4 regions of the Pseudoalteromonas sp. Xi13 genome follow, and region 3 is predicted to be linked to each of the others. Evidence: predicted binding sites of a transcription regulator. Region 3 holds the regulator's gene; each other region holds the start of a gene.
What was found. Region 3 encodes sigma-54, which starts transcription at its own class of promoters, with help from an activator protein. Its sites were predicted from a motif close to GTTGGCACGNNNNTNGNNT; they were not measured.

Region 1: the regulator sigma-54 is predicted to act here: its motif matches at 1,370-1,388, upstream of EJ103_RS02465 (PspA/IM30 family protein).
Region 2: the regulator sigma-54 is predicted to act here: its motif matches at 1,249-1,267, upstream of EJ103_RS02925 (BON domain-containing protein).
Region 4: the regulator sigma-54 is predicted to act here: its motif matches at 1,289-1,307, upstream of flgJ (flagellar assembly peptidoglycan hydrolase FlgJ).

What each region holds. Positions count from the first base shown of each region.
Region 1 covers NZ_CP034439.1:556,569-559,712, forward strand. The annotation lists gene EJ103_RS02455 (MarC family protein) at 1-113, shown strand, start outside; gene dusA (tRNA dihydrouridine(20/20a) synthase DusA) at 252-1,184, shown strand; gene EJ103_RS02465 (PspA/IM30 family protein) at 1,425-2,117, shown strand; gene EJ103_RS02470 (PspC domain-containing protein) at 2,128-2,334, shown strand; gene EJ103_RS02475 (hypothetical protein) at 2,344-2,670, shown strand; gene EJ103_RS02480 (copper chaperone PCu(A)C) at 2,750-3,144, shown strand, end outside.
Region 2 covers NZ_CP034439.1:658,174-661,317, reverse strand. The annotation lists gene srmB (ATP-dependent RNA helicase SrmB) at 1-1,098, shown strand, start outside; gene EJ103_RS02925 (BON domain-containing protein) at 1,328-1,648, shown strand; gene EJ103_RS20120 (hypothetical protein) at 2,086-2,259, shown strand; gene EJ103_RS02920 (mechanosensitive ion channel family protein) at 2,455-3,144, opposite strand, start outside.
Region 3 covers NZ_CP034439.1:3,110,310-3,113,453, forward strand. The annotation lists gene lptA (lipopolysaccharide transport periplasmic protein LptA) at 1-112, shown strand, start outside; gene lptB (LPS export ABC transporter ATP-binding protein) at 109-834, shown strand; gene EJ103_RS13995 (RNA polymerase factor sigma-54) at 904-2,403, shown strand; gene hpf (ribosome hibernation promoting factor) at 2,431-2,718, shown strand; gene EJ103_RS14005 (PTS sugar transporter subunit IIA) at 2,723-3,144, shown strand, end outside.
Region 4 covers NZ_CP034439.1:2,695,252-2,698,395, forward strand. The annotation lists gene flgK (flagellar hook-associated protein FlgK) at 1-236, opposite strand, end outside; gene flgJ (flagellar assembly peptidoglycan hydrolase FlgJ) at 238-1,251, opposite strand; gene EJ103_RS12175 (flagellar basal body P-ring protein FlgI) at 1,387-2,481, opposite strand; gene flgH (flagellar basal body L-ring protein FlgH) at 2,493-3,144, opposite strand, start outside.

The DNA of each region.
Region 1 (3,144 bases), 1.1 Mb from region 3:
ACAGTGGCGCAAGTATTATAAGTAGAATCATGGGGTTAATTTTAAGCTCTGTGGCAGTTACAAATATACTCAACGGTATCGCGCATTATTTTGGTTTACAAATATACAGCTAACATTGATGCTAATTAGGCTTTTGTGTAAAATACAGCGCCTTTTTATGGGCGCATTTACTTATAATCCCCGAGGCTTTTACATTGCAAAAACGCACATTAGATAATCCAACGTTAAACAGACGTTTTTCTGTTGCACCCATGCTTGATTGGACTGATCGTCATTGTCGCACTTTTCATCGTAAGATGACTAAGCACGCTGTTTTATACACTGAGATGATCACCACGGGGGCGATTTTATTTGGTCGCGGCGATTATCTACACTTTAATCAGCACGAGGGGCCGGTTGCTTTGCAGCTGGGGGGTTCTGATCCTGAGGCGCTAGCAAAGTGTGCAAAGCTTGCGGGTGAGCGCGGTTACGATGAGATTAACTTAAATGTAGGCTGCCCTTCAGATAGAGTACAAAACGGGCGCTTTGGTGCATGCCTAATGGCCGAGCCTGAGCTGGTTGCACAGTGTGTTGCGGCAATGAAAAGCGAAGTTAGTATTCCTGTTACGGTAAAAACACGCATCGGTATTGATGAGCAAGACTCGTATGAGTTTTTATGCGCATTAATTGAAGCCAGCCATAAAGTTGGCTGTGATGACTTTATTATTCATGCCCGTAAAGCGTGGTTAAATGGTTTGAGCCCTAAAGAAAATCGTGAAGTACCGCCTCTTGATTACCCACGCGTTTACCAATTAAAAAAAGACTACCCACAGCTCGATTTAAGCATTAATGGCGGTGTTAAAACAATTGAAGAAAGCCTAGCGCATTTAGCGCATATAGACGGCGTTATGATTGGTCGTGAAGCATATAGTAATCCATTTATGCTTAATGAGGTGGATGAAAAGATTTACGGTGAGGTGGCTAATACTCAGACTCGTCACGATGTGGTGCGCGCTATGTATGATTACATAGAAGAAGAAATGCGTTTAGGTGCTAACTTTTGGCATATAGCACGCCATATGCTGGGGATTTTTCAGGGGCAGCCAGGGGCGCGCGGATTTAGACGTCACCTTTCAGAAAACGGTCACGGTAAACAGGCTGATTTGTCGGTAATGGATAAAGCATTAAGTTTTGTGCCTGAGTAATACTAAAGCGTTGACCAGTTATAAAAAAACCACTTTATAAAGTGGTTTTTTTATAACTAAAATTTAGTCAAAAGATAAATAAATTAGTGATTTTAGCTTATTAGCATTCAGTTTTTAGTCAGTTTAAAATAACGTGTTAGTTATCTAACTGTCTGAATATAAAGGCTTATAAATAAATTTTGTTAATTGGCATAACTCTTGGAATCCTGTTGTTATCAATTAAAACAACAGGACAAAACAATGAGTATATTTAATCGCGTAAATGATGTTATCCAATCCAATATTGCTGCCATGCTGGATAAAGCAGAAGACCCAGAAAAACTCCTCAACCTTATGCTAAGTGAAATGCAAGAAGCGCTTAACGAATGTAGAAGCACAGCCGCAGCCTTGCTGTGCGAAGAAAAAACGCTTAAACGCCAAATTGCACAAAAACAAAAAGACTTAACTTTGTGGCAAACAAAAGCTGAGCTGGCAGTTGCTAAAAACCGTGACGATTTAGCCAAGTCTGCGTTAGTAGAAAAACAGCGAGTAGATGAGCAAATTGTAGCAAAAAACACTCAGCTAAATACTCTAAAAGAGTCGATAGAGAAAATTACGGCAGATTGTGAGCGTTTACAGCAAAAAATGGCGCAAGCTAAAAGCAAACAAGCTCAATTAATAAAACGCCACGATATTGTTGCTGCACGTGAAAAAGTGAACATGCAATTACACAGTGACAAGGTCGCAAATGCTTTGTCTCGCTTTGAAATGATAGAGCAAAAAGTGGAAGGCATAGAAGCACAGGTTGATGCTTATGAACTTACAAATACAGCGCAATCAACCGCTGAGCAAATTGAGACTTTAGTTAAAAATGAAAAAATAGATGCAGAGCTGGCTCGTTTAAAAGCCAGTGTTAAGCAAAGTAATACCAGTACAACTGCGCCAAGCGCTTAAGGAGTAAAGTATGAATAACTTTAAAACACAGCGTGGTTGGTACAAAGATTCACTGAATAAAAAAATATCGGGCGTATGCAGTGGGTTAGCGCGTCGCCTTGATTTTCCAGTGTGGTCAACACGCTTAGTAACTATTTTATTATTTATAAGTTTTCCGTTTGCAGTGGCGCTTGGTTATTTGATTGCTCACTGCTGTCTTGAAGAGCGTGCGTATTAGGAGAGGGATATGAAAACCTTAGCAATATGTGTTGTCGTATATGTGTTACTTTTTACTGATACAGTGTCACTAATACATTTTGATTCATGGCAGTTTCCACTGTGGATTGCAGATATGAGCTGGGTGGGGCTTGAGCTGGCTGGTGTATTAGTCGCTATTATTGCAGTGGTAGCCGTAATGGCTTTAGTGACCATGGGGTTAATAGGCGCAGGGATTGTCGCGCTGGTTGGCACCATTTTGGCACTGTTATTTGGTTCAGTGATGATAGCCTGGCCATTATTATTTGTAGCTGTACTGTGCTGGTTGGTGCTCGATAACAAAAAAGTAACCTCTTAAGCCTTAATTTAACTGACTATTATTAGTTAACTATGTTAAATTTAAAGTGAAATTTTATGCTTTCACAAGGAATAAAGCGATGATGAAGCAGTGCTTTTTTATGGCCTCGGCGTTAATGATTAATGTGTTTTCGTCATCGGTTGCTGCACATGCTGGGCACAGCCACGATACAGACGAAGCTAAGCTTGAAGTAAGCCATGCACAAGTAAGGGCATTTTTGCCTGGTAGTAAGTCGAGTGTTGGCTATTTAACAATTTCTAACCACGGTGGTGGTGTTGCTAAATTAACTAAAGCGACCATCGAAGGTTTAGGCCGTGTAGAAATACATGAGCACAAACATGTCAACGGCATGATGAAAATGCAACAGGTTAAAGCTGTCACCATTAAGGGCCATGAAAGCCTAAGCTTTGAGCCTGGTGGTTACCATTTAATGGTATTTGATCCACAAGAACCACTAAAAGTAGGGCAAGAACG
Region 2 (3,144 bases), 1.2 Mb from region 3:
GCACCTACTGGCACAGGTAAAACGGCGGCATTTTTAATTCCGGCTATTCAATACTTAATGGATTTTCCGCGTCGCGACCCAGGTTTTGCACGTGTGTTAATAATGACCCCAACCCGTGAACTGGCTTATCAAATTCATGAGCAATGTGAACTGCTTGCTAAAGGCACCCACCTTAAAATTGGTGTAGTAACAGGTGGTATAAACTACGGCACCCATAAAGAAATTTTTGAAAACAATAACGATATTTTAATCGCCACACCAGGGCGTTTAATGGAATACCTTGAAACCGAAAATTTCCATGCTGAAAACGTAGAAATGCTTATTCTTGATGAAGCCGACCGCATGTTAGACATGGGCTTTAGAAAAGAAATGCTGCGCATATGTGACGAAGCTAAAAACCGTCGTCAGTGCTTTTTATTCTCTGCGACGTTAGAAGGCGATAGCGTTGAGTTATTTGCAGAGCGTATTTTAAACGACCCAGCTTTACTTGAAGCCGAATCGTCACGCAAAGAAAAAGCAAAAATTCATCAATGGGTTCACCTTGCTGATGATTACCACCACAAGCTTGAGCTGTTGGTTAATACCCTAAACGGCCCAGATGTAAGTAAAGCCATTGTGTTTGTAAAAACCCGTGAGCGCCTAGAAACGCTAATTGGTGAGCTAACTAACAATGGCGTAAAAGCCGCGTGGCTGCGTGGCGAAATGCCGCAAGATAAGCGCATGAAAGCGATGGAAAATTTCCACAGTGGCAAAACGCGCATATTAATAGCAACCGATGTTGCGGCTCGCGGTATTGATGTTTCTGACATTAGCCACGTAATTAACTTTGATATGCCGCGCACTGCCGATGTCTATGTTCACCGTATTGGCCGTACTGGCCGTGCAGGTAAAAAAGGGATTGCTATATCATTAGTTGAAGCGCACGACATTGGCATTTTATACAAGGTTGAGCGATACACAGAGCAAAAACTTAAGCGCCGCATAATTAAAGGGCTTGAGCCACAGCATAAAGAAGCTAAGCCACCCGCTAAAAAGCGTAAAGATCCGGTAAAAATGAAAGCTAAGAAAAAAGCCAAAGCTAAAATTAAAAAGAAATAGCACACCATAAATAAAAAAGCCGGCAGTTGCCGGCTTTTTTGTACCCGTTACAAATGTAACCCAAGCATGTAACTCATTCCCATTAAAATGTAATTATTGCCCACCTGAATTCCCACTTAATAAAATAACCTTATATTTCAACAAATTAAAATTGGCATCGAAATTGTAACTGAGAAAGTAACTCAGCTAAGAATAGCTGCACGATTAACCGTAATGTAAGGATGAAGTTATGAACCGCTTTAAGTTAACTATCGCTTTAGTATCATTTTGTTGTTTATTTTTATTAGCTTGCGCTACAAAAGTAAGTGCAGCAACTAACTTAGCCGTAGTAAGCAGTGTGGCTACTCAACCTAACTTACAACAAACAATCACCAATACGTTACGCACTAACCCAAACTTAGCATTAAGCGATATTCGCGTGCAGGTTGAAGACGGTGAAGTTGACCTATACGGTGAAGCGCAAACAGGTTTTCAGCGTGCACTTGCGCAAAAGTTTTTAGAAAATATGGATGGCGTTAAAATTATCCGTAATAAAATTAGTGTTATCTGATACCGCATTACAATATTTGTTTATATAACTTATTCCTCTGCGTGGCTTGTTTCTCCAACACAAGCCGCGCTTTTTTATGCTTAATAGCACACTTTAGTATCTAAACTTCTAGCTTTAGCTCCCCTATTAAAAATAGAGCAAACACTTAGCCGCCCTTTCCCACTCTTTTAAATTAGTGACTTACTACAGCTTTGATAAAAGAATGCTATAACAAGGCTGTAAAGTTCATATAATCAGCGCATTTTTAATACCGTTGGCAACCTACAAGTGTTTGCTAATCAACCTCACCATGAATAGCAGTTAATAATATATGGCTTAACGCATGCAAATGCCCCATCACTTACACAAGGAAGCTAATACATGAAACGATTTATTCACTACTGCTAATCCCTCTTATTAGCCATGCAGAAGAAGGTATTTTTGGGTTTGTTGCAAATGTGTCTGTATCCGGCTTTTTTAGCCCAGAAATTAGTGAACTAGATATTATAAAAGTCTTTGCTGATTTGGCAGGATTAAAAGTAGGCGACAAGGTAATAGAGTTAGATGGCTGCGCTATTCCAGCCTGCTCTGCTGAGGTTACAAAAAAAATCGATGACAAAAAGCAGTGGTGAAACGCTTTTACTACTAATCAAAAATTCGATGGCAGCGAAAAGCAAATAAGTATTAACTTAAAATAAATTTATTAAAAGTATAGTTAAATTTAACCCGACTTAGCGCTTTGAAATTACTAGCAGCGCACTTTTTATGTAAAAATGCGCTGCTAGTGGGTAACTATTACTGGGCTAGTTTAAACCAGTATTAGTCGCTCATTCGCTTTGATTTGAACCCGTATTACTCCCGCCTTGTTGTTTAGGTGACTGTTGGTTTATTTTATCGCTTATCATGGCATCGAGCTTTTCACCGCCTTTAATGCCAAAATCTAACGTACGTATTGGGAATGGAATACTTATATCTGCAGCATCAAGCGCTTGTTTAACAGCGACTACGCCTTTATGGCGTACTGTCATAAAGTCTGGCTCGCCTGGGTATTTTATCCAAAACCACACCAGTAAATTAATACTACTGTCGCCAAAACCTTCTGCGTACACAGCGGTTTCTTCTTTACGTATTACAAAGTCAAACTCGTTAATTTTATCAACGATAACTTCTTTGGCTTTTTCAATGTCGTCGCCGTATGAAATACCCACCGGTACCTCTATGCGCCTAACGCCTAACGTGGTGTAATTTTTTAACACATTTCTAAATAATACCTTGTTAGGTACCAGTATTAACTGCCCGTAAAAGCTCTCTATTAGCGTGTTACGCAGGTTTATAGAATGTACCGAGCCAAATACATCGTCGGTTTCAATTACATCACCCGCTTTAAATGGCTTGCGTATTCCCATAGCAATACCGGCAATTAAGTTCTCGGTCATGTCTTGAAAAGCAAAGCCAATGGCTAAACCCACAATACCCGCACCCGCTAGTAACGATGTGACTGTGCCTTTTAACCCCAT
Region 3 (3,144 bases):
GCAGCTTATTAGCGCAGAAAAAGACGAAAACTCTACGGATCGTGTCCACACAATTTTAGTGCCTGTTGAAGCAAAAATTAAAGAAAAAACAGGTAACGAAGGTCAACCATGAGCACCTTAAAAGCAGAACTATTAGCAAAAAGCTATAAAGGCCGCCAAGTTGTAAAAAATGTAGGCCTTGAGGTAGAAGCCGGCAGCATTGTTGGCTTATTGGGCCCTAATGGCGCAGGTAAAACCACCACCTTTTATATGATTGTAGGGTTAGTACCTAGCGACAAAGGCAAAATTTCTATTGATGATAACGACATTACGTTATTACCTATGCACAGCCGCGCCCGCTTAGGCATTGGCTATTTGCCGCAAGAGTCATCAATATTTAGAAAGCTGACAGTTTATCAAAACTTAATGGCGATTTTAGAAACGCGTAAAGAGCTCAATAAAGCCGCGCGAGAAGAAACGCTTAACAACTTACTTGATGAATTTAGTATTCAGCATATTCGCGATAGCCAAGGTATGGCGCTTTCTGGTGGTGAACGCCGCCGTGTAGAAATTGCCAGAGCACTGGCAGCGAACCCTAAATTTATTTTATTGGATGAGCCTTTTGCTGGTGTTGATCCGATTTCAGTGTTAGATATAAAGAAAATAATAGAACATCTTAAAAACCGTGGCATTGGCGTATTAATTACCGATCACAATGTAAGAGAAACTCTTGATGTTTGTGAAAAAGCCTACATTGTTTCTCATGGGGAGCTAATTGCATCTGGCACCCCAGAACACGTATTAAATGACAAAACTGTACGCGATGTTTATTTAGGCGAGCAATTTAGGCTGTAACATTTAAGCCACACCTACAAGCATCTGCTAATATTAATTATAACAACATAAAAGGATTGTTAGAGATACATGAGGCAATCATTACAGCTGCGCATGGGCCAGCAACTTACAATGACTCCACAATTGCAACAAGCGATTCGCTTGCTGCAGCTCAGTACATTGGATCTCCAGCAAGAAATACAAGAAGCACTTGATAGCAACCCGCTATTAGAAGTAGAAGAGCAAGATTACACGGAAGAGTCGGCTGGGAAAAATGAACAAAAAGCAGATACGGATGATATAACCGTAAGCGCATCGGCTGACGATACAACCAGCGAGTACGAGCAAGACAGTGGCGAAGCTTTAAATAAAGACACCGTTAGCGATGATATGGCAATGGATGTAACTTGGGATGAGTACATGAGCGCAGCCCCTGCTGCATCCTCAGGCCCAATGCCAGAAGATGAGTCTATTTATCAAGGTGCCTCTACTGAAACGCTACATGAGTATTTAATGTGGCAGCTTCAGCTTACTCCTTTTAGCCCAACTGACGAAGCCATTGCTATTGCCATTGTAGAAGCTGTAGATGACTCGGGTATTTTAACGCTAAGTTGCGAAGAAATTTTAGAAAGCTTTAACCAAGAAAACGATGACGAAGTTGAAGTTGAACTTGACGAAATAGAAGCCGTTTTAAAGCGTATTCAGTTATTTGACCCTGTAGGTATAGCCGCGCGCAGTTTACAAGAGTGCTTGTGTATTCAGCTAAACCAGTTTGATAAAGACACCCCTTTTATAGAACAAACTAAAATGATCTTAACCGATCACATTGATCTATTAGCGGCACGCGACTATCGTACATTAATGAAAAAGACTAAGCTTAAAGAAGACGAGCTTAAAGAGGTCATGACCCTAATACATACCCTCAACCCAAAACCTGCAGATACAATAGTAAGGGAAGAGTCTGAGTATGTAATACCGGATGTGTCGGTTAAAAAAATAAAAGGCCGCTGGGTGGTAGAGCTAAACCCAGATAGCATGCCAAAAATACGCGTAAATAGTCAGTACGCGGCTATGTCACGTACCGTAAAATCAAGTGGTGATAGCCAATTTATTCGCTCTCACTTACAAGAAGCTAAATGGTTTATAAAAAGCCTTGAAAGCAGAAACGACACGCTGCTTAAGGTAACTAACTGTATTGTAAAACAGCAACAGGCATTTTTTGAACATGGCCCCGAAGCCATGAAGCCAATGGTTTTAAACGATGTTGCTGAGATGGTAGAAATGCATGAGTCGACAATTTCGCGTGTTACTACGCAAAAATATATGCATACGCCACGTGGTATTTTTGAGCTTAAGTATTTTTTCTCAAGCCACGTAAGCACTGAAAACGGCGGCGAGTGTTCATCAACCGCAATACGTGCCCTAATTAAAAAGCTAATTGCCGCGGAAAACTCAGCTAAACCATTGAGTGATAGTAAAATTGCGGATATATTGGCAGAGCAAGGAATTAAAGTAGCTAGACGCACAATAGCAAAATACCGTGAATCGCTAGCTATTCCACCGTCAAATCAGAGAAAGAGTTTGATATAAGACGTTAAAAACAAAGAGGAAATGCTTATGCAACTAAACCTAACTGGTCGTCACGTAGAAGTAACTGATTCACTTAGAGACTATGTAAATAATAAATTTGCAAAGCTAGAAAGGCACTCAGATCATATTAGCAATGTGCATGTCATTCTCGATGTAGAAAAACTCAACCAAAAAGCAGAAGCGACTATTCATGTAAGTGGCGCAGATTTATTTGCCTCAACAGAGCACCAAGATATGTATGCCGCTATAGACTCGTTGATTGACAAGCTCGATCGTCAAGTCATAAAACATAAAGAGAAGCTTGCTAGACACTAATATTATGAAATTAAGTACATTAGTATGCCAGGACTGCAGCAAAGCTGCGGTCCTTTTTAGTAGTAAAAAAAGAATTTTAGAGTTTATCAGTGAGCTTGCTCATGAAAAGCTCCCCTACTTACCACAACAAGATATTCTTAATGCGCTGGCAAGCAGAGAAAAGCTAGGCAGTACTGGTATTGGCCGGGGTATCGCCATTCCTCATGGCAGAATGGGTGGCGTAGAAGAACCGCTGGCTTTAGTACTTGTTAGCGACACCCCTGTTAACTTTGATGCTATTGATAACTGCCCTGTTGATATTTTTGTTGCACTCATCGTACCAGATGGCGATAACCAACAGCACCTAAAGACTCTGGCAACCATAGCTGATAAACTGAGCAACAAAGAATTTTGTAAACAGCTGCGTAGTGCTAAAACCGATGCAGA
Region 4 (3,144 bases), 420 kb from region 3:
TGATCAAAAAATGATTTATTAGAGGTATCGCGATTTAATTGCGACTGGGCAAATTCATTTAAAAGCCTATATGTTTCGCCGCGCCCTACTTGATTATCAACCATAGTGGTAAATTCAGTTCGCTCACGTACGTAGCCCTCTGTATTTACATTGGTGATGTTTTTACTGGTCGTTTGCAACAGCTCAGAGCTTGAACGCACCCCAGCACTGGCAATATTTAATAAACTAAACGACATATTACTTCACTCCTTGGGTAAACGCGCTTGTTGCAATATTTTTAAGCTCACTGCTATTTAGCACTTTTTTTATTTTACTCGCGTAATTAGGATCGGTTGCATAGCCTGCTTTTTGTAGCGAATCTAAAAATTCGTTTGGCTGTGCTGTTTTTTGTAATGCTTCTTCGTAGCGTGGGTTTTGCGTTAAAAAATCGACAAAGTCGTTCACGCTTTCTTTTATAGAATCGTAAGCTCTAAAACTTGCTTGCTTTTTAACAGGGGTACCTTGCTCAAATTCAAGCGTTACTTTACTTGCTTTATCGCCTTCCCAGCTTTTATCTGATTTAATATTGAACAGGTTATTTGAGCTATTCCCGTCGCTTTTATTAATAATATGCTTACCCCAACCAGTCTCAAGTGCCGCTTGGGCCACCATTACTGCAGGGTTTAAACCAATTTTTTCGGCCGCTGTTTTAGCATGCTCCCACACGGAACTCACAAACTCTTCAGCATTATTAAATGACGACTGTGTAGGCTGTGTTGTGGTTTTAGTTTGTGTTGCTTCACTGCTGGCTACTAAGTCATCTTTATTTGCTTGCTTTATACTGTGCACTTTTTCGTGCGGCAGCTCAGAGCCTGCGCGTTTATCGCTCATAAAGTCGTTAGTAGTTCTTAATACTGAGCCAGGCATAAAGTTCTCAGCCTCTGGAGAAAGCTGCTGAACAATTAAATCAGCCAAACCCAAAGACCCATTTGATGAAAGCTCAGAAGAGAGCTGCTGATCGTGCATTTCTTCAAAAAATTTTACGCCGCTAGAGTTAAACGGGCTGTCTTCATCTTCAAATGCTTCGTTGGCTTTACGCATCCCTTTTAGAAGCATTTGTGTAAAAATAGCTTCAAATTGTGCCGCTGCTTTTTTTAGCGCCGCTTTAGACGCATCAGTAGATGCATCACCGCTGTTTAAAGCGTCTTGACGTAAAGTATTAAGATTACTTAAATCAAAAAAGTTTTGCTTATCGAGGTGATTTGTTTCCATCAGCTTTTTGACACAAAAATGAATAATGCTTTAAGAAATGCAAAAATTGAGCCAAAGAAAGGTAAACAGTAAAAAGCTTAAGTACCTTTTGAGTACTTAAGCTTTATGTGGAAGGGTAAATATTCTAAAATCTAACTAAATAACAACAAGCTGTCCGTTAATTGCACCCGCTTCTTTAAGCGCTTCTAAAATAGCCATTAAATCGCCAGGTGCTGCGCCTACTTCGTTTATTGCACGTACTAAGTCATCTAAGCTAACGCCGGGGTTAAAAACAAACGCACGAGAATCATCTTGATTAACGTCAATAATACTTTGCTGTGTAACAACAGTTTCGCCTTCTGCTAACGGATTAGGCTGCGTTACATTTTGCTGTTCAGCAATTGTGACTGTTAGGCCGCCATGGGTTATTGCCGCAGGCTGTAGCTTCACATTTTTGCCAATGACAATCGTTCCCGTACGTGAATTAACAATAATCTTGGCTGAGGTATCAGCAGGCTTAAACTCTAGGTTTTCAAGCGTTGATAAATAAGACACTCGTTGCGATGCATCACGTGGCGCAATAACCCGTACTGAGGCAGCGTCAATAGCTTGTGCACTATTAGGGCCTACCAAATTGTTAATTGTTGCTTCTAAACGTTTTGCCGTTGTAAAGTCAGGGCGGTTTAAGTTAAAAGTAATGTAGTCGCCTTGCATAAAAGGGCTTTTAACTTCGCGCTCAACAGTGGCTCCGTTAGGTACGCGGCCAACCGTCGGGGTGTTAATGACCACTTTACTGCCATCTAGCCCTTGTGCTCCTAGGCCTCCCACAATTAGGCTACCTTGTGCTATGGCATATACGTTTCCATCCACCCCTTTTAAGAAAGTTTGTAACAAGGTGCCGCCACGTAAACTGCCTGCACTGCCAATAGAAGATACCGTAATATCAATTGTTTGACCCGGCTTTCTAAACGGCGGAAGCTCAGCATGGACTGCCACTGCTGCTACGTTTTTAATTTTAGGGCTTTGTGTTGAAGGCAGCGTAATACCAAAACTGTTTAGCATGCCTCTAAAACTTTGTTGCGTGTAAGAGTTTTGCTCCCCTGTACCAGGTAGCCCCACCACTAAACCATACCCTACGAGTTGGTTAGCACGCACACCTTCAACCATAGATACATCTTTAATACGCTCTGCACTGGCAGAAAATTGCCAGCCTAGCAGTATGATCAAAATAAACGCTTTAATGCTATTCATACTACTATCCTCTAAAACGGAAATAACGAGCTACTAAAGAAACGTGTTAACCACCCTGGGCTTTGCGCTTCTTGTGTTTGTCCTTTACCTGAATATTGAATTCGGGCATTGGCAATTCTATTCGACTCAACCGTGTTTTCGGCGCTTACATCTTGCGGACGTACAAGGCCTTCGAGCCTAATAAACTCTTCGCCGGTGTTAAGTGTTAGCCATTTTTCACCACGAATAACTAAATTACCATTGGGTAAAACACGCATAACATTCACCGAGATATCGCCCACTAAGCTGTTTGACTGATTTGATTTAGAGTCACCGGTAAATGATGAGTCACTACCAATGCCAAACTGAATACTGTCGCCACCTATATTTACTGGTAATCCACCTAACCCAATAACGGGGTCTAGGCTGGCTTCGGTTTCTTTATCGGTTTCGGTTTTAGCGGCTTTTGTAGCTTGTGTTGACTCTTCAAGCTTAACGGTAATTATATCGCCGGTTCTAAGTGCTTTTTTGTCTGAATACAAATCATTAAATGTATTGGTGTTAAACAACGAACCCGTTGCAACAACAGGCTCTGCTACAGGCTCTGGGTACATGGGTGCGTAGTAGGGGTCGTCTTGAACCACTTCACTATTTTGCGTAGAAACACAGCCACTTAAAAATAAG